4 regions of the Providencia huaxiensis genome follow, and region 2 is predicted to be linked to each of the others. Evidence: predicted binding sites of a transcription regulator. Region 2 holds the regulator's gene; each other region holds the start of a gene.
The links. Region 2 encodes CRP, which controls carbon source genes, mostly activating them, when cyclic AMP is high. Its sites were predicted from a motif close to ATGTGANNNNNNTCACAT; they were not measured.
Positions count from the first base shown of each region.

Region 1: the regulator CRP is predicted to act here: its motif matches at 3,313-3,330, upstream of cdd (cytidine deaminase).
Region 3: the regulator CRP is predicted to act here: its motif matches at 1,707-1,724, upstream of deoC (deoxyribose-phosphate aldolase).
Region 4: the regulator CRP is predicted to act here: its motif matches at 1,775-1,792, upstream of CYG50_RS11830 (NupC/NupG family nucleoside CNT transporter).

Region 1 covers NZ_CP031123.2:610,540-615,591, forward strand. Annotated here, with positions in the region: gene CYG50_RS04240 (serine protease) at 1-702, shown strand, start outside; gene CYG50_RS04245 (hypothetical protein) at 856-1,524, shown strand; gene CYG50_RS04250 (hypothetical protein) at 1,511-2,161, shown strand; gene cdd (cytidine deaminase) at 2,319-3,206, opposite strand; gene CYG50_RS04260 (CidB/LrgB family autolysis modulator) at 3,412-4,107, opposite strand; gene CYG50_RS04265 (CidA/LrgA family protein) at 4,107-4,574, opposite strand; gene metG (methionine--tRNA ligase) at 4,717-5,052, opposite strand, start outside.
Region 2 covers NZ_CP031123.2:4,174,879-4,179,930, forward strand. Annotated here, with positions in the region: gene CYG50_RS21060 (aspartate aminotransferase family protein) at 1-582, shown strand, start outside; gene CYG50_RS21065 (hypothetical protein) at 646-1,875, opposite strand; gene crp (cAMP-activated global transcriptional regulator CRP) at 2,070-2,702, opposite strand; gene CYG50_RS21075 (OsmC family protein) at 3,058-3,459, shown strand; gene CYG50_RS21080 (phosphoribulokinase) at 3,550-4,419, opposite strand; gene CYG50_RS21085 (YheU family protein) at 4,598-4,816, opposite strand; gene CYG50_RS21090 (hydrolase) at 4,813-5,052, opposite strand, start outside.
Region 3 covers NZ_CP031123.2:4,427,832-4,432,883, forward strand. Annotated here, with positions in the region: gene rnz (ribonuclease Z) at 1-20, shown strand, start outside; gene deoR (DNA-binding transcriptional repressor DeoR) at 63-842, opposite strand; gene deoC (deoxyribose-phosphate aldolase) at 898-1,566, opposite strand; gene rbsK (ribokinase) at 1,735-2,664, shown strand; gene fucP (L-fucose:H+ symporter permease) at 2,773-4,080, shown strand; gene CYG50_RS22085 (aldose 1-epimerase family protein) at 4,144-5,052, shown strand, end outside.
Region 4 covers NZ_CP031123.2:2,167,004-2,172,055, reverse strand. Annotated here, with positions in the region: gene ligA (NAD-dependent DNA ligase LigA) at 1-1,581, shown strand, start outside; gene CYG50_RS11830 (NupC/NupG family nucleoside CNT transporter) at 1,858-3,042, shown strand; gene CYG50_RS11825 (DUF3820 family protein) at 3,124-3,339, shown strand; gene CYG50_RS11820 (MarR family winged helix-turn-helix transcriptional regulator) at 3,336-3,752, opposite strand; gene CYG50_RS11815 (SDR family NAD(P)-dependent oxidoreductase) at 3,876-4,628, shown strand; tRNA gene CYG50_RS11810 (tRNA-Ala) at 4,699-4,774, opposite strand; tRNA gene CYG50_RS11805 (tRNA-Ala) at 4,817-4,892, opposite strand.

The sequences.
Region 1 (5,052 bases), 1.0 Mb from region 2:
AACATGCAATATAATAATTATATTCTATATAATACAGGAAACCCTTTAATTGATAGAGGAACAGAGCGTTTTTCATTTTGGGATTATCCTTCACAACATTTAGAATCATTTCAAGTACAAACAGATTGGCGTGGCCAAACGGAATTTACACATAAAAATCTATTGTCTGAATATTATTTAGAAAGACCTGACTATATATTACCAGAAACAGGCTTATTTGATTCACCATCAGTTAATTATCAACCAGATGTTGCTCATTATGATCGTATGATTGATGATTTAAGGGGAAATATGCCATCAATAAACAACAAGTCAACACCTCCAATTAAGTATCCACATAATATGGTAGATAAATCGATATTGGAAAGCACTTATCCAAAATCCGAACCAAATAGGCAATTAGCACCTCGTACAACAAACCTACTTGATAGGTTTAAGGATAATGAAACACCAACAAATTATTATCTAGAACGCCCGAGTGTTGTTCTTCCGGGAACTTCCGGATTTAAAGACTTCCCTACAGATACCATAAGAAATAACCATCATTTTGAAAATATGATTGATAATTTAAGAGACAATATGTCATCAATGAATAATTCAATGGACTCATTTGATGATAAATACTCAATATCCTCAATGCCAAGTATACCTGAATTTAGTTATAGTGGTTATTCTTCTGGAGGATCTTTTAGTTTTAATTAATATTTAAAAAGTCCACTTATAATAAAATAAATTATTTTAATTATTTGTAATCGAATGGTGATTGCTGATGTTTGTTTGTATGTGGGCAATGTTTTTTTACATAATTGTTTTTAAGATTATTGGTTTCTAACTTTATGAATAACAAGGATGTATATGAATTATAAATTAATATTTTTGCTTTCAGTTTTTCTTCTCAGTGCTTGCCAAAATCCTCAAGGAAATAATGTAAAATATAATAAAAATAATATAATTAGTTTTTGTGAAAAAAAAGGTGTTAAAACGCCACGTCTTTTCTTTATGCTACAGATGTTATACTTTTCTGAATCTAAGAATTTAATATTTGATAGAAAAAAATTAGTTATTTTTAAGGGTGAAAAAGATAATAACCCAATATTAGAATTCTTAAAGTATCCAAAGGAAGCATTTGTAAGAAAATTTGGCTATGAAGAAGCTATGGTTTTTTATCGCGAGAATTTGAATGAGATGGGAATGCCATACAATGCTTGGATTTTGGCAGATGTTCTGGATGTTGTTAATGAGAGAAGCAAAGAGACACTATGGCAACAGTTCATTTTTGTGATGAATAACAACGATCCTGCGAAGGAAGCTAAATTATTCATGGTGCTTTGGTATGCAATGGTAAGGGAGGCTTCCAAACCACCATCAGACAAGCAAATTAAAAGCAAAAGATGGCTGGAGAAAATGAGGCGGATTGCTTTAGTTAATAAGCTAGAGAGAAAGTTAGATTTTATGTTTGAAGAAATGATTAATGATTCAACGTTTTATAATAAAAATCGAAGGGGTTCTCATGATATCATTTAAATCTAAATCTATTATTACATTAATTTTTATAATTTCATCATGTTTAAGCCTTTTAAATAAAGGTCATGCTTTTACTGATAAAGACAATATTCAAAAGTTTAATAATTCGAATGATAAATATTTCAGTATTTTTATTTATCTAGAAAAAGAGTTTTTAAATAATCATATGAAGGCACGGGGTGAGTCATTCACCAGTGAAAAACGGAGTCGGTATCAAAAAGAAGTAAAATTAGCATATGGACGAATTATGAAAAATCGCAAAGAAAGTGATAACATCCCAATTGGTGACATTACACATCAAGAATTTATTAAAATAAAAAAAGAAGCGATGTTAAATTCAGGAATTCCATATGAAGGTTGGTTGTTTAAAGATGTATTTGAAGTATTATCTATAGATAAACAGAATAAAATTATAGGGAAACTATTAAATAGCTTTTCTAATAAATCACGTAATGGTGAATCTGCGTTATTTGCTAGCATTTGGCTAGACATGAAAGAAGAAGCCGTGCAATCTGCATCGATAAAACAGCAACAAAGCCAAGCTTGGCTAGAAAAAATGCGGAAGATCCCTTTAGTTATTACATTAGAAGACACGATAAATGAAACAGAGAAATTGTTTAATGAATTCACTTACTAGGGCATATATTAATCAAAACTAGTGAGTCCTATTATGGATGGCCACTTTGCAGGTAAATGGTTTTGTGAACAAGATTAAAGTTCTAATAGCAACTATACGGTTATTACTGTTTATTCAAGCTCCCAGCAATAACCGTTATATTTAAATAAATATAAAATTAATCTAAATAAGCTAATTCAATATTTTGGCAACCCAGTGCCTGTAATGTATTTTCGGTAACATACCAATGTTTGATAATTGCATCTTGCTTTTCAACAAACTTAGCTTGGTCGATGGCGTGAATATCTTTACCTGCAAGGTTAATCATAATTAAAGCGGCTTGCAGTGGCGGTAAACTTGGGTTGAATGCGGCATTTTCTGCGTAGCGGCCTGTAAACAGTGAGCCATCTTTTAACTGTAACGCAATACCTGAATGAGATTGACTATAAGGTGCATGAGATTGGTTTGCAGCCTCAATTGCGGCACTTAATAACCGATCACGGCTTTGGTTTTTATAGCCATGGTCAACAGGGTCGAGTAGTAAAGTAGTAATGTTTAAGTCAGACGGCCCAAATGAGTCGGGTAAATAGTGGTGTAGTACTGCGGGTGTGCGGCCTGGTAAATTCACCATAATTTTACCACCTTCACGTAATTCATTCATAAATTGGCGGCAGTGGCCACAAGGTGTGTAATTCACAGTAATTGAGGTAATCTGCGTTTCACCTTTCATCCAAGAGTGTGTCACTGCACACTGTTCTGCATGGATCACTTGGCCCATTGATACATGGCTAAATTCCATATTGGCACCAAAATACAAGTTACCACTTGCCCCACGAGCGATTGCACCCACGTTAAAATGGGAAATAGGCGTAACGGCATAGGCAGCAGCGAAAGGCAATAATGCAAAGGCTAACTCAGCGTCGTCTACACTTGTTTCAGCTTTAATTTGTTCAACTTGTTCAGCCGTTAACACGCCTTGGAAATCAGATTTATCAATGATAGGTCTAAGTACTGACTGTAACTTTTCTGGAAGCTCGGCCCAAGCGGCCTTAAATCTTGAATGCATGAGTTACTCTCCCTATTTAATTATTTTTATTCTATTCAATAATACGTAGAACTATATGTGATCATTATCACCATTCTAAATGAAATTTATGAAACATATTCTTTTGTTGTGAGATATATCTCATGTTTTGTTGGCGTGCACATGAGTAAGAGGCTAATGAACTCCTCTTACTCATATGCTTGGTTATTGGCTTAGTGAATTAAGCTTAGCTAAAAAGATGTAAAATGACAGGGAATATAAACGGGGCAATAAGTGAGGTGATAACCCCGCAGGTCATTAATGCAAGGGAGCTATAAGCACCTTCAATGTAATTCACTTCGGCACAGCGGGCAGTGCCTAGGGCGTGGGAAGCAGTTCCCATCGCGAGCCCTCTTGAGGCGTGGGTTCGTACACGCAGTACATCAAATAAGCTATGGCCAAACATGGCGCCTAAGATCCCAACAAACAACACGCAAGCGGCACTAATCGCAGGGATCCCACCAACAGAATCAGCGACAGCCATCGCAATAGGGGTAGTTACAGATTTAGGTAAAATAGAACCCGCGATATCCGGGGTTGCCCCCAACCATAATGCGATAGCAGCACCGCTGAACATGGCCACTAAACTACCTGCAAAACAAATACTTAATAAAGATTTCCACTGGGCTCGAATTTGGTGCATTTGTTCGTAAAGTGGAAAAGCGAGCGCAACGACTGCGGGTTGTAGCAAATCATTGAGTATTTTGCTACCTGCAAAATAGTGCTCATAAGAAGTATTTGTGACGACCAATAGCGCAATCAATACCGCAATAGTAATTAATAGTGGGTTTAAAATCGGTAACTTAAATGTGGTCGACAACTTACGAGCCAAATAAAACACAACAATAGTCAGCGGCAATGACCACCAAATATGTTCTAACATTATTCATTCCCCTTAGTTTTATCATCATTAATGACCGAAGAAATTGGGTCTTCGGGGGGGAAAGGAACGTCATCAGGTTGAGCCCCAACGACAGGGCGTTCCTTATGAATATAGTTGGAACTGATGGCGACAACGACCATAACGATTAAGGTACTAACCACACAGGAAACGATAATAGGAACCATTTGTTGGCTAATTAATTCATAGTAATTCATTATGCCAACACCAATAGGAACAAACAGGATGGTCATGTTTTTCAACAAAATGCTGCAACCGGGTTGTGCCCACTTCGCGGGGATAATTTGTAACGCAAGCAATATGAATAAAATTAACATGCCGACAATGCTGCCGGGGATGGAGAATGGAAGTAGTGTTGATATAAGGTTTCCAATAATCAGGCAAAGGTAGAGTATTGCGAAAGCTCGCAAATACTGCCATCCCGTTATCAGTACCTGTTTAAATGACATGAGATTGGTCCTGTAATGTAATATCTATTCATCATACAATTAACTTTATTATTGTGCTACCGATCACAATAAAAAGCCAATAAAAAATGGAGAGTCTTTAACCCTCCATTTTTGATGAATAGCAACTCAATTTAATGCGTTGTTATTTAACTTGCATACCGGGCTGTGCGCCACTGTCAGGGCTGAGTAAGAAGATATCTTTACCGCCAGGGCCTGCAGCCATTACCATACCTTCTGAAATGCCAAAACGCATTTTACGTGGTGCGAGATTAGCAACCATCACCGTCAAACGGCCTTCTAATGCTTTCGGGTCTGGATAAGCGGAGCGAATGCCAGAAAATACTTGGCGCGTTTCACCACCGATATCTAATTGTAATTTCAGCAGTTTGTCTGAACCTTCAACAAAATCAGCTTGCTTGATTAATGCAATTCGTAGGTCAATTTTCGCAAAATCATCAAAAGTGATGGTTTCTTGAAT
Region 2 (5,052 bases):
CGTAAGCTGTGTGACGACAATAACGCACTACTCATTTTTGACGAAGTACAAAGCGGTATGGGGCGTACAGGCAAACTATTTTCTTATATGCATTACAACGTTGTGCCTGATATTTTAACCACGGCAAAAGCATTGGGTGGCGGTTTTCCTATCAGTGCAATGATCACCACTGAAGAAGTGGCAAAAACCATGGAAGTGGGGGCGCACGGTACGACTTATGGTGGCAATCCATTAGCTTGTGCGGTGGGGAATGCGGCATTTGATATTATTAATACTGAAGAAGTGTTAAGTGGTGTCGAAAAGCGTCGTGAATTATTTGTTGCTCATTTAAATAAACTTAACGATAAATACCACATCTTTTCTGAGATCAGAGGAATGGGGTTATTAATCGGCGCGGAGTTAGACGGAAAACTATTAAACCGTTCGAAAGATATTTTGCAAGCCAGTGCTGTAGAAGGTCTGATGATGCTCAATGCTGGCACGAATGTTTTACGTTTTACGCCTTCACTGATTATTTCTGAGGAAGAAATTAATAGTGGGATGGCGAAATTAGAAACGGCTATTGGTAAGTTATTGGGTTAAATTGTAGAGTAAAGTTGCAGAGGCATTTTGCCTCTGCAATAAACATTTTATTGATTAAATTTTTTACTTTTTTACGATACTTTGTTGAGCTTCTAATACTAATTGTTCAATTTTTTTTTCATGTGTTGAAGTCATAACAGCCATTTCTTGGTATTCTCTTTTCAGAGCTTTCAGCCCAGCTATTTGTCTATCAAGATGATTTATTTTTTCAATTTTAATTGAGTTATTTATTTTATTTCGACGAGAAGGATGAATATAGCCTGTTGAACTATTTCCTTTGGCTAATTTGTCCATTTTTTCTGCCTGTGTTTGTTTTAGCTTTCTAGCTATCCTATTTTTTTCTTTTTTAGGTAGTCTGGTTTCGTTCGCTTTATTATCTGTAATTTCATTTTTATTTAGATTACTGAAATTTTCACTTATTAATCTAATGTTTTTATTTTTCTCTTGATGTGGAAAGTCATCTGAAAAGCACACTGAATTACCTAAAGAGGGATTGCTATCTGATTGATAACCAGAGGAATTAGAGTTTAAGCTCTCATTGCTCGAATGAAAGTTAGTAAGATGGAGAATTTTTTTAAAACTATCGTGGCTTAAGCCAAAATTTAAATTTTCATAACTTGGATACGCTGATTCATCTAATGTACCCAAAAAGTAGCTTGGTTCTTCGGTGTAGCTATCCCATTCTAAGTCAATGCACTCTGTTTCTTTATTGTTTTTTTGCATGATGATACTGTTAGCGTCTTTATTATTATAAAATCTAACATGATAGATATCTTCATTTCTTGGTATTGTTTTATTTTTGATAATTAAACTTTGAATTTTGCTAGTAGATTTTATTTTTTCAATAGACTCATGGAAAAAGTGTTTTAACTTATTGATACCGAAATCTTTAACTAAAAAATTTTTTTTGGTAGTATTAATTAACTCTGCATTAGAGTTGCTAGTTTTCATAGGAGTATTTTCCAGTTTAATATTTTTTGTTGAATTATTTTCTGTTGTAATATTATTTTTAAAGACATTTGATGGGGAAACCAAATATTCCTCTTGATAAATATAGGGAATTTTGATTTTTCCAACAGGTTGTGAATAAGGGAGTTGGCTTAGCTCGGGTTGTTCTCTCTTGTAAAACTCACAAGTTTTAATAGCGAGATTTACTTTCTTATAACCTCCTGTATTTAATGGATTAATAATATTTAACCCTTCAATAAATGAAAGGTTTTTGGATGTAATTTTTTTATTATCCATATAATTAGGTGAACTTTTTATATTATTTACTTTAGTATTTAACTCCACGACTAATAATCTCCTAGTAATAGTTTTGTTACCATTATCTTAGTGTGATCATTAGCTAGAAAAATATAAAGAAACGACACTCATTAATGAAAGTATATAAATAGGCTATGGATAAGAAAAAATAACGTTATACCAGAGGTATAACGTTATTTTAAATTGCATGCCTCGCCAAGAGAGCGAGGCTGAAAGGTTAATTAACGAGTGCCGTAAACAACAATGGTTTTACCATGTGCAGAGATCAGGTTTTGGTCTTCTAACATTTTTAAAATACGACCAACTGTTTCACGGGAACAACCTACGATTTGGCCTATTTCCTGACGAGTGATTTTGATTTGCATACCGTCTGGATGTGTCATTGCATCGGGTTGTTTGGCTAAATTTAATAGCGTTTGAGCAATACGGCCAGTAACGTCCAAGAATGCAAGGTTACCGACTTTCTCAGATGTTGTTTGTAGGCGGCTAGCCATTTGCGCAGAAAGGCGCATTAAAATATCAGGGTTTACCTGAATCAATTGACGGAATTTTTTATATGAAATTTCAGCAACTTCGCAGGCGACTTTTGCTCTAACCCACGCAGTGCGTTCTTGCCCTTCTTCAAATAACCCAAGCTCACCAATGAAATCCCCTTGATTCAGGTAAGAGAGGATCATTTCTTTGCCTTCTTCATCTTTAATTAAAACAGCCACCGAACCTTTAACGATATAGTAAAGGGTTTCTGCTTTCTCACCCTGATGGATAAGAGTGCTCTTGGATGGATATTTATGAATATGGCAGTGTGACAAAAACCATTCAAGAGTAGGGTCTGTTTGTGGCTTGCCGAGAACCATTAGCGTTATCCTCTGTATGTTATTGCAGCCATTCGGAAAAACGTCTAGAAAGGCTGGCTTTAAAGTCACTAGCTTAGCATATTAATTTGCCTTATATACCTTTAAATAATCAAGAGGCTGATTACTTCAGCGCTTTTGATTGCTTTTGGTAACGCAAATTGATATCAACACTATAATATGATCAATTAAACCGTTGAGTTTTGATCTTAATCCTATCAACTAAGTATTGTTTGTAGCATATCCAATACAGAAAGTCTTCCCTGTATCGCTTCAGCCAAATAAAGTTGATATAACATTCATTGTATCTATGGAACAATGTAGCCTTTAAATCGATTTCATTTCAAGGGGAAATACAATGGAAGCAAGAGTAAAGTGGGTTGAAGGACTTTCTTTTTTAGGGGAGTCAGCGTCTGGGCACCAAGTGATGATGGATGGCAATGCGGGCGATAAAGCGCCAAGTCCAATGGAAATGGTGCTAATGGCGGCCGGCGGCTGTAGCGCGATTGATGTCGTTTCGATTTTACAAAAGGGCCGTTACGATGTTACTGATTGTGAAGTTAAATTAACCTCACAGCGCCGTGAAGAAGCCCCGCGTTATTTTGTGAAAATCCATTTGCATTTTATTGTAACTGGGAATGAATTAACGGAAAAAGCGGTCGAACGTGCTGTTCAACTTTCTGCTGAAAAATATTGCTCAGTGGCATTGATGTTAGAGAAAACCGTTGAAGTCACACACAGCTTTGAAATAAAAAACTAAAAATAAATTTAATTTTTACTAATATATTTGAATTGAAAGATGCTTATCTTAATTAATGATAAGCATCTTGTTTATTAATCAAAAAATAATTTAATTGTTGTTCTTTTGATTAATTAATTTTTCGACTATTGGTGCCATAATTAATTCCATTGCTAACCCCAATTTCCCTCCTGGAACGACAATTGTATTCATTGCGGAAATAAATGAGCCAGATATCATTGATAGCAAATAGGGGAAATCAATTTGTTCTAGCCCACGAAAACGGATCACAATAAAGCTTTCGTCTTGTGACGGAATCGCTTTTGCTGAGAATGGGTTAGATGTGTCTACCGTTGGAACACGTTGGAAATTGATGTGAGTGCGAGAGAATTGTGGCGTGATGTAATTAATATAGTCCCCCATAGAACGCACAACCGAGTCCATGACTGCTTCGCGAGAGTGCCCTCGCTCTGTGGTATCGCGGATCAATTTTTGGATCCATTCTAAGTTGACAATAGGGACAACACCGACAAGCAAATCAACATGTTGTGCAACATTATGTTCTGGAGTAACAACACCCCCATGCAGCCCCTCATAAAATAAAATATCTGTTTTGTCTGGCAGCGGTTCCCAAGGGGTGAATGTCCCAGGTTGCAAGCCATAAGGTACCGCTTCATCATAAGTATGTAGATATTTACGGGACTGCCCACAGCCGGTTTTTGCGTAGTCGACTAAGGTTTGTTCAAGCAAAGCAAAATCATTCGCTTCGGGGCCAAAATAACTGATGTGCCGCCCTTGTTCTCTGGCTTTACGGATAGCCATATCCATTTCAGGACGTGTATAGCGGTGAAAGCTATCCCCTTCCAGTGTTGCCGGTTGGATATTTAATTGGTGAAAAACTTTACGAAATGCTTGGCTAGTTGAGGTTGTGCCAGCACCGCTTGAACCGGTGATGGCTATGATTGGGTGCTTTTTGGACATCGCAGACTCCCTGTGTTGCGCTAATAAGCACTATTTTAATCAACAGTGCATGAAGCGGATTAACGGGTGTTAGAGTTATGAGCCTTATTTGATAGTTTTACAACATGGTTGCGTTAGAAAACACCCAACTTAATTTATGGTAGATGATGACGTCAAAATGAACCACGGAATAAAAATATCATAAAGAAAAACTTCCCTTAGGCATGAAATTAACCGATTCATGCAATTCAGACCAGACTAGCACAATTTCACCAGAAACTAACTGCCGTTTCACATCGTTAACCTTATCTTGCAAGCTTTTTTCATGGGAGCCATAGTCTGTCCCTTCTCGTAAAACATAGCTTTCAATCAGATTTTCCAATGTTTCAGGGGCAAGTTCTTGCCATGGAACAATCACATTATTTCCTTATTTAAATAAGGCATTAACCATTGGGGAATGCGGGTTTCTAACCACATTTGCGGTTTTCTCAAGGTACCGCTCACAAAGCCTACGTGTCCGCCATGTTCCGTCATTTGGTATTCCACATTGTGGGGTAAAAATGATAAATCAGGCACAACTTCAGGTGCCATAAATGGATCATCTTTGGCGTGAATAATTAACGTTGGTTTAGTGATATAAGCTAATTTGGGCAA
Region 3 (5,052 bases), 250 kb from region 2:
ATTTGACGGTGAAGATCTAATGTTGGCGGGCAATAGGTTGCCCGCTAAATCTATTGATGGTTTTAATAAATCACTTTCACAAAGCCATTACGGCAATATGTTTCATATTCATCAGAAAGTTGCCGGTTTGTGACAATCACATCAAATTGTGATAATTCCCCCATATTGGCGGTAGCGACTTCATCAAACAGGTTATAGGGCGCTAATAAAATCTTACGGATGGATTTCTCCATAGCTTTTTTCTTCATGGGTAAATCATCGAGATTATAGCAAGTTACACCAAAATTCCCATGTACACCGGCCGCTGAAATAAAGGCTTTTTTGGGGTTGATTGAATCCAGTAATGAAGGGAGAGATGGGTTGTAAAAAGAGTCACTTTTAGGACGATATTCCCCACCACACAGTAGCGCGGTGGCATTTTTTTTCTGACTAAGGGCGAGAAAAACGTTATGTGAGTAACAAATACCAGTGAAATTAATCTCTTCGGGGATGAGTGAAATTAAGGTTGCCATTTCAATGCCATTATCAAAGAAGATCACGTCATCTTCAGTCACCATGCTCGCTGCAAGGTTAGGAATATATAATTCTTCAGTTTGATCTGGGGTAAAAACATCCGCTTGTGGCTCATTTGACACTAAATTGACAGGTTGGGTAACAGAAACAATATAGCCGCCGAGGAGCGACATAGGGATAGGGCCTTCGGTATCAGCGCTGAGGTCTCGTCGAATAGTCATTTCTGAGACTTCGAGTATTCTAGCGGCTTCTTTTAAATGAATGCGCCCTGAGCGTTTTAAACATTCACTTAAACGGCGAAGGCGTTCTTTTTGTTTAGTTTCTATCACCCTACAATCCTTTTATGATATACAAAATTGGCGCGGTTAAACCGCGCCCCATCACTTAGTAGTCACTTGGCTTGGTTGCCGTTCCTGTGACAATTGCAACACTCGCACTTGCACCTACACGGTTTGCGCCGGCTTCAATCATTTTAATTGCAGTTTCACGGTCACGCACACCACCGGAGGCTTTGACACCGACTTCATCGCCAACGACTTTACGCATCAGAGCGACATGGTGTTCTGTTGCACCCATTGTACTGAAACCTGTTGAAGTTTTCACAAAACCGACTTTAATTGTGCGGCAAATTTCACAAACTTGGGTAATTTCTTCATCAGTTAACAGGCAATTTTCTAAAATAACTTTTAATGTTGCTTTACCGCAGGCGGCAAATACGGCTTCGATATCACGACGAACAAAGTCTAAGTCGCCACTTTTGAGCATGCCAATGTTGATAACCATATCGACTTCATCAGCACCACGGCGCACAGCTTCTGCGGCTTCAAATGCTTTGGTTTCAGTTAAGCCTGCACCGAGTGGAAAGCCTACCACACAGCAAACCTTAACGTCGCTGTTTTTTAAAAGTTCGCTGGCTAAAGGAACATAACCTGTGTTCACACAGACAGATGCAAAATGGTGCTCTGCAGCTTCTGTACACAGTTTAGTAATATCGCTGACAGTCGCATTCGCAGCAAGTAAAGTGTGATCAATATATTTTGCTAAGTCTTGCATTTTCAACTTTCCTATATAAATGTGGGATAGACAACAAAGAATGAGGAAATGTGGTAGATATAACACTTGATCATTCGTTATTCGAGATCCTAATCACAAATGATATTTTTGCAACATGATAATGTTACTATCATATCATTATGTGATTTATTTAACACGAGGGACATTATGGATATAGCAGTTATTGGTTCAAACATGGTTGATTTGATCACTTACATCGATCAAATGCCAAAAGAAGGCGAAACGTTAGAAGCGCCAGCTTTCAAAATTGGTTGCGGTGGTAAAGGTGCGAACCAAGCGGTTGCTGCTGCTAAGTTAAATTCAAAAGTGATCATGCTAACCAAAGTCGGTGATGATATTTTTGCAGATAATACGATCCGCAATCTAGAGTCTTATGGCATTAACACCCGTTATGTGGAAAAAGTACCTTGTACCTCCAGTGGTGTTGCGCCAATTTTTGTTAATCAAAATTCATCGAATAGTATTTTGATCGTCAAAGGGGCGAATAAGTTTTTATCCCCAGAAGATATCGATCGCGCAGCGGAAGATCTGAAAAAATGTAAATTGATCGTTCTGCAATTAGAAGTCCAACTTGAAACAGTTTATCACGCGATTTCATTCGGTAATAAACATGGGATCCCTGTGTTGCTTAACCCAGCGCCTGCACAACGTACGCTCGATCTGGATTTTGCCTGCCGATGTGATTTCTTTGTCCCTAATGAAACTGAACTCGAAATTTTAACCAATATGCCAGTCGACACGATGGATAACATTCGTCGCGCTGCGCAGTCTTTACTGGATAAAGGGTTAAAAAACGTCATCGTGACATTAGGGGAAAAAGGGGCGTTATGGATGACCCGCGACAGCGAGTTACATATACCCGCAATTAAAGTGAATGCGATTGACACCAGTGGTGCAGGGGATGCCTTTATCGGCTGTTTCTCTCATTACTATGTCCATACGGGGAATATTGAAGAAGCACTGAAAAAAGCAGTGATGTTTTCGGCTTTCAGTGTGACAGGGAAAGGAACTCAATCTTCTTATCCAAGTGTTGAGCAATTTAATGAATTTGTACAAATCAACACAGCTAATGAATAGCTAAATAATAATAGTCCAACGTAGCTATATACCCTTTGAATAATTAAGTGGTCATCAGAGCCACATAGCCACTCATCGGGTATAAATTATAAAAATATAAGGGTTACTATGAACATTAAGAACATCACTCAGTTACCGGATGGCTACCTGAGTAAGACTCCTCTATTCCAATTTATCCTACTATCGTGCCTGTTCCCATTGTGGGGATGCGCAGCAGCATTAAATGATATTTTAATCACACAGTTTAAAAGTGTCTTTGAACTCAGTAACTTCGCCTCTGCTTTAGTACAAAGCGCATTCTATGGTGGTTATTTCTTAATCGCTATTCCAGCGTCGTTAGTGATCAAAAAAACCAGTTATAAATATGCCATTATGGTAGGGCTGATCCTATACATCGCGGGCTGCAGCATGTTCTTCCCTGCGTCTCATATGGCGACTTACACCATGTTCTTGGCCGCGATTTTCGCCATTGCGATTGGTTTAAGCTTCCTTGAAACCGCAGCGAATACATACAGCTCAATGATAGGACCTAAACAATACGCTACATTGCGTTTAAATATTAGCCAAACTTTCTACCCAATTGGCGCTGCTGGTGGGATCTTACTGGGTAAATATCTGGTATTTTCCGAAGGAGAGAGTTTACAAAACCAAATGGCGGGAATGAATGCGGAACAAATCCATGAATTCCGGTTAGCCATGTTGGAGAATACCCTCGAACCTTACCGTTACATGATTATGGTATTGGTTGTGGTAATGATTTTATTCCTTATTACCAAGTTTCCTAAATGTAAAGTGGCAGAAACGCAAGATCATAAGCGTCCTACTGCATTAGAAACCTTAAGATATTTAGCGAAAAATAGCCGCTTTAGAAAAGGAATTATTGCCCAGTTCTTATATGTCGGAATGCAAGTGGCAGTGTGGTCATTTACTATTCGCCTAGCGCTAGAAATGGGGGATATTAACGAACGTGATGCCTCAAACTTTATGGTGTATAGCTTTGCCTGTTTCTTTATTGGTAAGTTTATCGCCAATATTTTAATGACTCGCTTTAATGCAGAGAAAGTCCTAATTATCTACTCGGTGATTGGTGCGCTGTTCCTGATTTATGTTGCATTTATTCCGAGTTTCACTGCAGTGTATGCAGCGGTCATGGTGAGTATTCTATTTGGACCTTGCTGGGCAACAATCTACGCAGGTACTTTGGATACTGTTGATAATGAGCATACCGAAATGGCCGGAGCGGTCATTGTAATGGCGATTGTCGGTGCTGCGGTTGTTCCTGCAGTTCAAGGCTATGTCGCAGATATGCTGCACTCATTACAGCTTTCATTCCTCGTTTCTATGCTGTGCTTCGTGTATGTCGGTTTTTACTTCGTTGGTGAACGCCGCTTTAAAGCCAAACAAGCTGCAAAATAGTGCTCAAATTGGGTAGTGTGAGCTACCCATTTCCATTTATCTCATTAAACCGTGAGTATGAAAATGAATACATTGATACCTCTTCACAAAAGCTTATTTACGGAAAACCCGACGCTTATTCTAAAAAATAACCAGTTTACGGCCACTGCATTTCGTTACCAAACTGGCGTGGAAGGGCTACGAATTGAAAATCAGCAAGGGTATTTAACGATTTTACCTTTTTTAGGACAAATGATTTGGGATGCACAATTTTGTGGCCAAAATCTGAAAATGGAAAATATATTTTCAGCGCCAAAACGTGTTCCAACGGTCGTTGAAACCTACGGTTGCTTTGCATTCCATTCAGGTTTAATCAGCAATGGTTGCCCTTCACCAGAAGATTCACATCCATTACATGGGGAAATGCCTTGTGCAGCAATGGATAGCGCTTGGCTTGAACTGACTGGCGAAAATTTAAAAGTTGTTGGCGAATATGAGTATGTGATGGGTTTTGGTCATCATTATCGTGCGACACCGTCAGTGCAATTAAACTCAGACAGTGCATTATTTGATATTCATATGTCAGTCACCAATTTAGCATCGGTTCCTATGCCTCTCCAATATATGTGCCATATGAATTATGCTTACGTGGAGAATGCAACACTGACGCAAAATATCCCTGAAAATGCGATTAAATTGCGTGAATCAATACCGGGACATGTTCAGCCAACTGAAAAATGGCTCGAATTTAATGAAGCGCTGAAATCCGGTAAAGTCACATTAAATCAGCTTAATCAGCCACAAATGTGTGACCCTGAAATTGTATTTTTTATGGATGACCTTAGCCAATATACCGCAACGCCTGAGTTTAGGATGACTTCGTCTACAGGAGATACGTTTGTCACTCGTTTCAAATCTAATGAGCTAAATTATGCGACCCGTTGGATTTTGTATAATGGTGACCAAAAAGTTGGCGCATTTGTTCTCCCCGCA
Region 4 (5,052 bases), 2.0 Mb from region 2:
AATGTTCGAACCATACGCGCTATCCCATTGCGTTTAACCGGCAGTAATATTCCAGATCGTGTTGAGATCCGCGGCGAAGTTTTCATGCCCCAAAAAGGGTTTGAAGCGCTGAATGAGCAAGCACGTAAAACAGATGGCAAAGTCTTTGCGAACCCACGTAATGCGGCTGCGGGTTCTCTGCGTCAATTAGACCCACGTATTACCGCCAAAAGGCCACTCACTTTTTATTGTTATGGTGTTGGGTTAGTGGAAGGTGGCACGTTACCAGATACACATTATGACCGTTTGATGCAATTCAAAGCATGGGGGTTACCAGTTAGTGATTATGTTCAATTACGAGTTGGTCATCAGGCCGTATTAGATTTTTACCATGAAATTGAGCAAGTTCGCCCTGATCTTGGCTTTGATATCGATGGGGTAGTCATTAAAGTTAACTCAATTGCGATTCAAGAAGAGTTAGGTTTTGTTTCTCGAGCACCTCGTTGGGCGACTGCGTTTAAATTTCCAGCTCAAGAGCAAGTTACACTATTAAAAGATGTGGAATTTCAAGTTGGGCGTACCGGTGCTATCACGCCAGTGGCGCGTTTAGAGCCCGTGCAAGTCGCGGGTGTGGTAGTCAGCAATGCGACGCTGCACAATGCAGATGAAATTGAACGTCTTGGTGTGCATATCGGTGATACGGTCATTATTCGTCGAGCAGGGGATGTTATTCCACAAATCGTCAGTGTTGTCGTTGATAAGCGCCCCGCGAATAGCCGTGAAATTGTTTTTCCAACTCATTGCCCTGTATGCGGCTCTGATATCGAACGAGTCGAAGGTGAAGCGGTAGCGCGCTGTACAGGTGGGCTGATTTGTGGGGCACAACGCAAAGAAGCGCTGAAGCATTTTGTCTCACGCCGAGCAATGGATGTCGATGGCATGGGCGATAAAATTATCGACCAGTTAGTTGAAAAAGAGTATGTCAAAACTCCAGCAGATTTGTACCAATTAAGTGCAGGCATTTTAACTGGCCTCGATAGAATGGGGCCGAAGTCGGCACAGAATCTGGTTGATGCACTCAATAAGTCTAAACAAACGACGTTGGCTCGCTTTATTTACGCTCTTGGAATTCGAGAGGTTGGTGAAGCCACAGCGGCAAATTTAGCGGCGCATTACACCACACTTGAAGCCGTGATGGCAGCAGATGAAGAGTCACTAAAAACAGTTCAAGATATTGGTCATGTGGTTGCGAAACATGTGGTTAATTTCTTTCATGAAGCCCATAACCAAGCAGTGATTGATGATTTAATCAATAAGGCGAACATTCATTGGCCAGAAGTAAAAGTTGTAAATAGTGCAGAAATCGACAGCCCATTTGCAGGTAAAACGGTGGTGCTAACAGGGTCAATGAGCGTATTGACGCGTGATGAAGCCAAAGACAAGTTAGTGGCTTTGGGCGCAAAAGTCTCAGGAAGCGTCTCGAAGAAAACAGATTTGGTCATTGCAGGGGAGGCCGCAGGTTCTAAATTAGCGAAAGCAAATGAACTTGGCATACGCGTTATCGATGAAAATGAATTGATTCGTTTGCTGAATATCCAATAGTGAACTATATTCAATTTGGCTTAGTTGCCTACAATCTCTGTAGGCAACAATTTTATACGCAGGTTGTTGTAAGTCTTAACTTAAATTCTCAGTAAAATTTCTGTGCAAAAAAAGCGAATGGTAGGAATTGTTATCGTTGAAACGTGATCGCCTTCTTCTTTTTGCAAAATACACCTAGTAAGCTTTCATATTAATGTGACGTCCATCTCATTTAAATGTTACCTATTACATAGAATATGCACCATAGACTGATTCTTAAATTTGTTGGAGTCGCATATGACCTCGATCCTGCATTTCGTTTTATCTTTAGTTGTAATCGCAGCTCTTGCCATTTTAGCTAGTAGTAACCGTAGAGGGATCCGTCCTCGCTATGTTGTTCAACTGCTCGTTATTCAAATTGCATTAGCGTATTTGTTCTTGAAATCGAATATTGGCGAATCTTTTGTTCTTGGTGTGGCAGGGGTATTTACCCACTTGCTAGGCTATGCAGCAGAAGGAACCAAATTTATTTTTGGTGGCATGATTGAAGGAAACTTAGCGTTCTTCTTCTTACAAGTGTTATGCCCAATCATCTTTATTTCTGCGTTGATCGGGATTTTACAGCACATCAAAATTCTTCCTATCGTGATCCGTATTATCGGTACCGTATTATCGAAAGTGAATGGTATGGGTAAGTTGGAGTCTTTTAACGCAGTCAGTTCATTGTTATTGGGTCAGTCAGAAAACTTTATCGCATATAAAGACCAATTGAACCGGATGTCAGACCGCAGAATGTACACCATGGCAGCAACAGCCATGTCAACGGTATCTATGTCTATCGTTGGGGCATATATGACCATGTTAGAGCCACGTTTCGTGGTCGCTGCATTGGTTCTGAATATGTTTGGTACTTTCGTCGTACTGTCACTGATTAACCCTTACCCACCGGAAGGTGAAGAAGATATTCAAATGAGCAACCTGCACGAAGGGCAAAGCTTCTTTGAAATGTTAGGTGAATATATTCTTGCAGGGTTTAAAGTAGCGATTATTGTTTCAGCGATGTTGATTGGTTTTATTGCTCTTATTGCGATGATTAACGGTATTTTCTCAGCTGTATTCGGTATCGACTTCCAAACTATGTTAGGTTACGTGTTCTATCCGTTTGCATGGATGCTCGGTATTCCTGCTGATGAAGCCTTACAGGTTGGCGGAATTATGGCAGTGAAAATGGTCACGAATGAATTCGTTGCGATGGATGGTTTACAAGCGATTGCTGGTGGGTTATCTGAGCGTTCTGTTGGTATCTTATCGGTATTCTTAGTGTCTTTCGCTAACTTCTCATCCATTGGTATTATTGCGGGTGCAATTAAAGGATTAGATGAGAAACAAGGTAATACTGTGGCTCGCTTCGGTTTAAAATTACTGTACGGTTCAACCTTAGTTAGTTTCTTATCTGCAGCGGTGGTTGGGTTAGTTTTGTAATCCATTAAAACATGCTAGATTACGAAACGGCGTTCAAATGAGCGCCGTTTTTTTATGCTTTGATACGAAAGAGAAATCACAATGGAAAAACAAGACCTCATTGATATGGCCAATACGTATATGCCATTTGGTAAATATAAAGGGTGCGTATTAATTGATTTACCCGAAGAATATTTATTATGGTTCTATAAGAAAGGAGAGTTCCCTGCTGGACGTTTAGGGCAATTAATGGAGATGACCCTAGGACTAAAAATAGAAGGCTTAGAAGGGCTGGTAAAACCTTTAAAACGGGGTTAATCGTGGCCTAGTGCGTGAGTAATTTTCTGACTTAAAGCAATAAATAGTTTCTGTTCTTGGGGGGTTAATGCTGCTTTGACCTTAGCTGCATTTTCAGCACGCCCTGTAGCTGCACGCTGCAAAAAATGATGCCCTTTGTCGGTTAAACGGGTGATCAGCTCCCGTCTATCTTCTTCAGATTGATATTGCTCGACAAATTCATAAGATTTCAGAACTCGAAGAAACTTCGATAAATTTTGGCGAGAGAGCCCAAGTGATTGGCTTAACTGGCTTGGTGTTAAATCCCCTTTTAATCTCAATATCTCTAGCACATCATATTGACCCCAAGTTATTTGCTCAGGGGTAAAGCTAACTCTGCGTGCAACTAGCGTACATTGCAGCAGGGAAAGTGCATCTTCAAGAGAATTTGGCATTATGAAAACTCCGTAACATTCAATCTATTGAGTATATATTGATTTTAATAATAAGACGACTAGTTGATTAACTTTAGTTAATTAATTATAGTTAACTAAAGTTAATCATAATTGAGGTGAGTTATGGGTAAGTTTAATCAGCGAGTGGCATTGGTTACAGGGGCATCGACGGGTGTCGGTTTTACTATTGCACAAAAGCTGTATTCACTTGGTGCGATAACGGTAATTACGGGGCGTAATGAGGTAGCTTTACAGCAAGCCGCTAAAGAGATAGACCCAACAGGACAGCGTGTCTATGCCATAAAAATGGATGTCGCAAATGCACAAGACTTTAAAACAACAGTCGAAAAAATTGAGCAGCAATACGGTGTTCTACATTATTTAGTGAATAATGCAGGGATAACTGGCCCTCATGGTGTCAATATTGAGGATTATCCTTTAGAGGCTTGGCATGAGGTGATTGAAACCGATATAACAGGGACATTTCATGGTATGAAGTACAGTATTCCTGCGATTTTGCGTAGTGGTGGGGGAGCTATCGTCAATTTATCAGCTTGCAATGGGGTAACAGGGATAGCGGGTATAGCACCATACACGGCAGCAAAGCATGCAGTATTGGGGTTAACACGTTCCGCAGCCTTAGAGAACGCTCAAAAAGGTATCCGTATCAATGCTGTTGGCCCTGGCTATGTAGAAACTCCGAATATCAGTGTATTACCCCAGGAAACGCAGCAATGGATGGCCTCTACTCACCCAATGGGCAGAATGGCGACTCGGCAAGAAATTGCTAATGTGGTGGCCTTTTTGTTATCAGAAGAGAGTAGCTTTATAACCGGTGCATTTATTCCTATTGATGGTGGTTATACCGCGCAGTAATTCATAATCTAAAAGATATTATTGATTTAAAATGGAAGGGGTGAATAGCGACTTTTAGTCTTTAAGTGATTGGTGGAGCTAAGCGGGATCGAACCGCTGACCTCTTGCATGCCATGCAAGCGCTCTCCCAGCTGAGCTATAGCCCCAATCGAAATGTTTTGTATTGTGCCACCTAACAGGGAATTAGATGGTGGAGCTAAGCGGGATCGAACCGCTGACCTCTTGCATGCCATGCAAGCGCTCTCCCAGCTGAGCTATAGCCCCAAACAAAATCTTTTGGACGGGATGCATCATATTCAAGCTAAGTTAGAGTGTCAATAAAATAATCGGGTTTTAGGTTTAATTGCTGAAATATAGAACATTTTGCAGTCAGCTGAGTAGGGAAGGGAGATTGAGGCAGAGAATTGGCCCCCAATAAATTGGA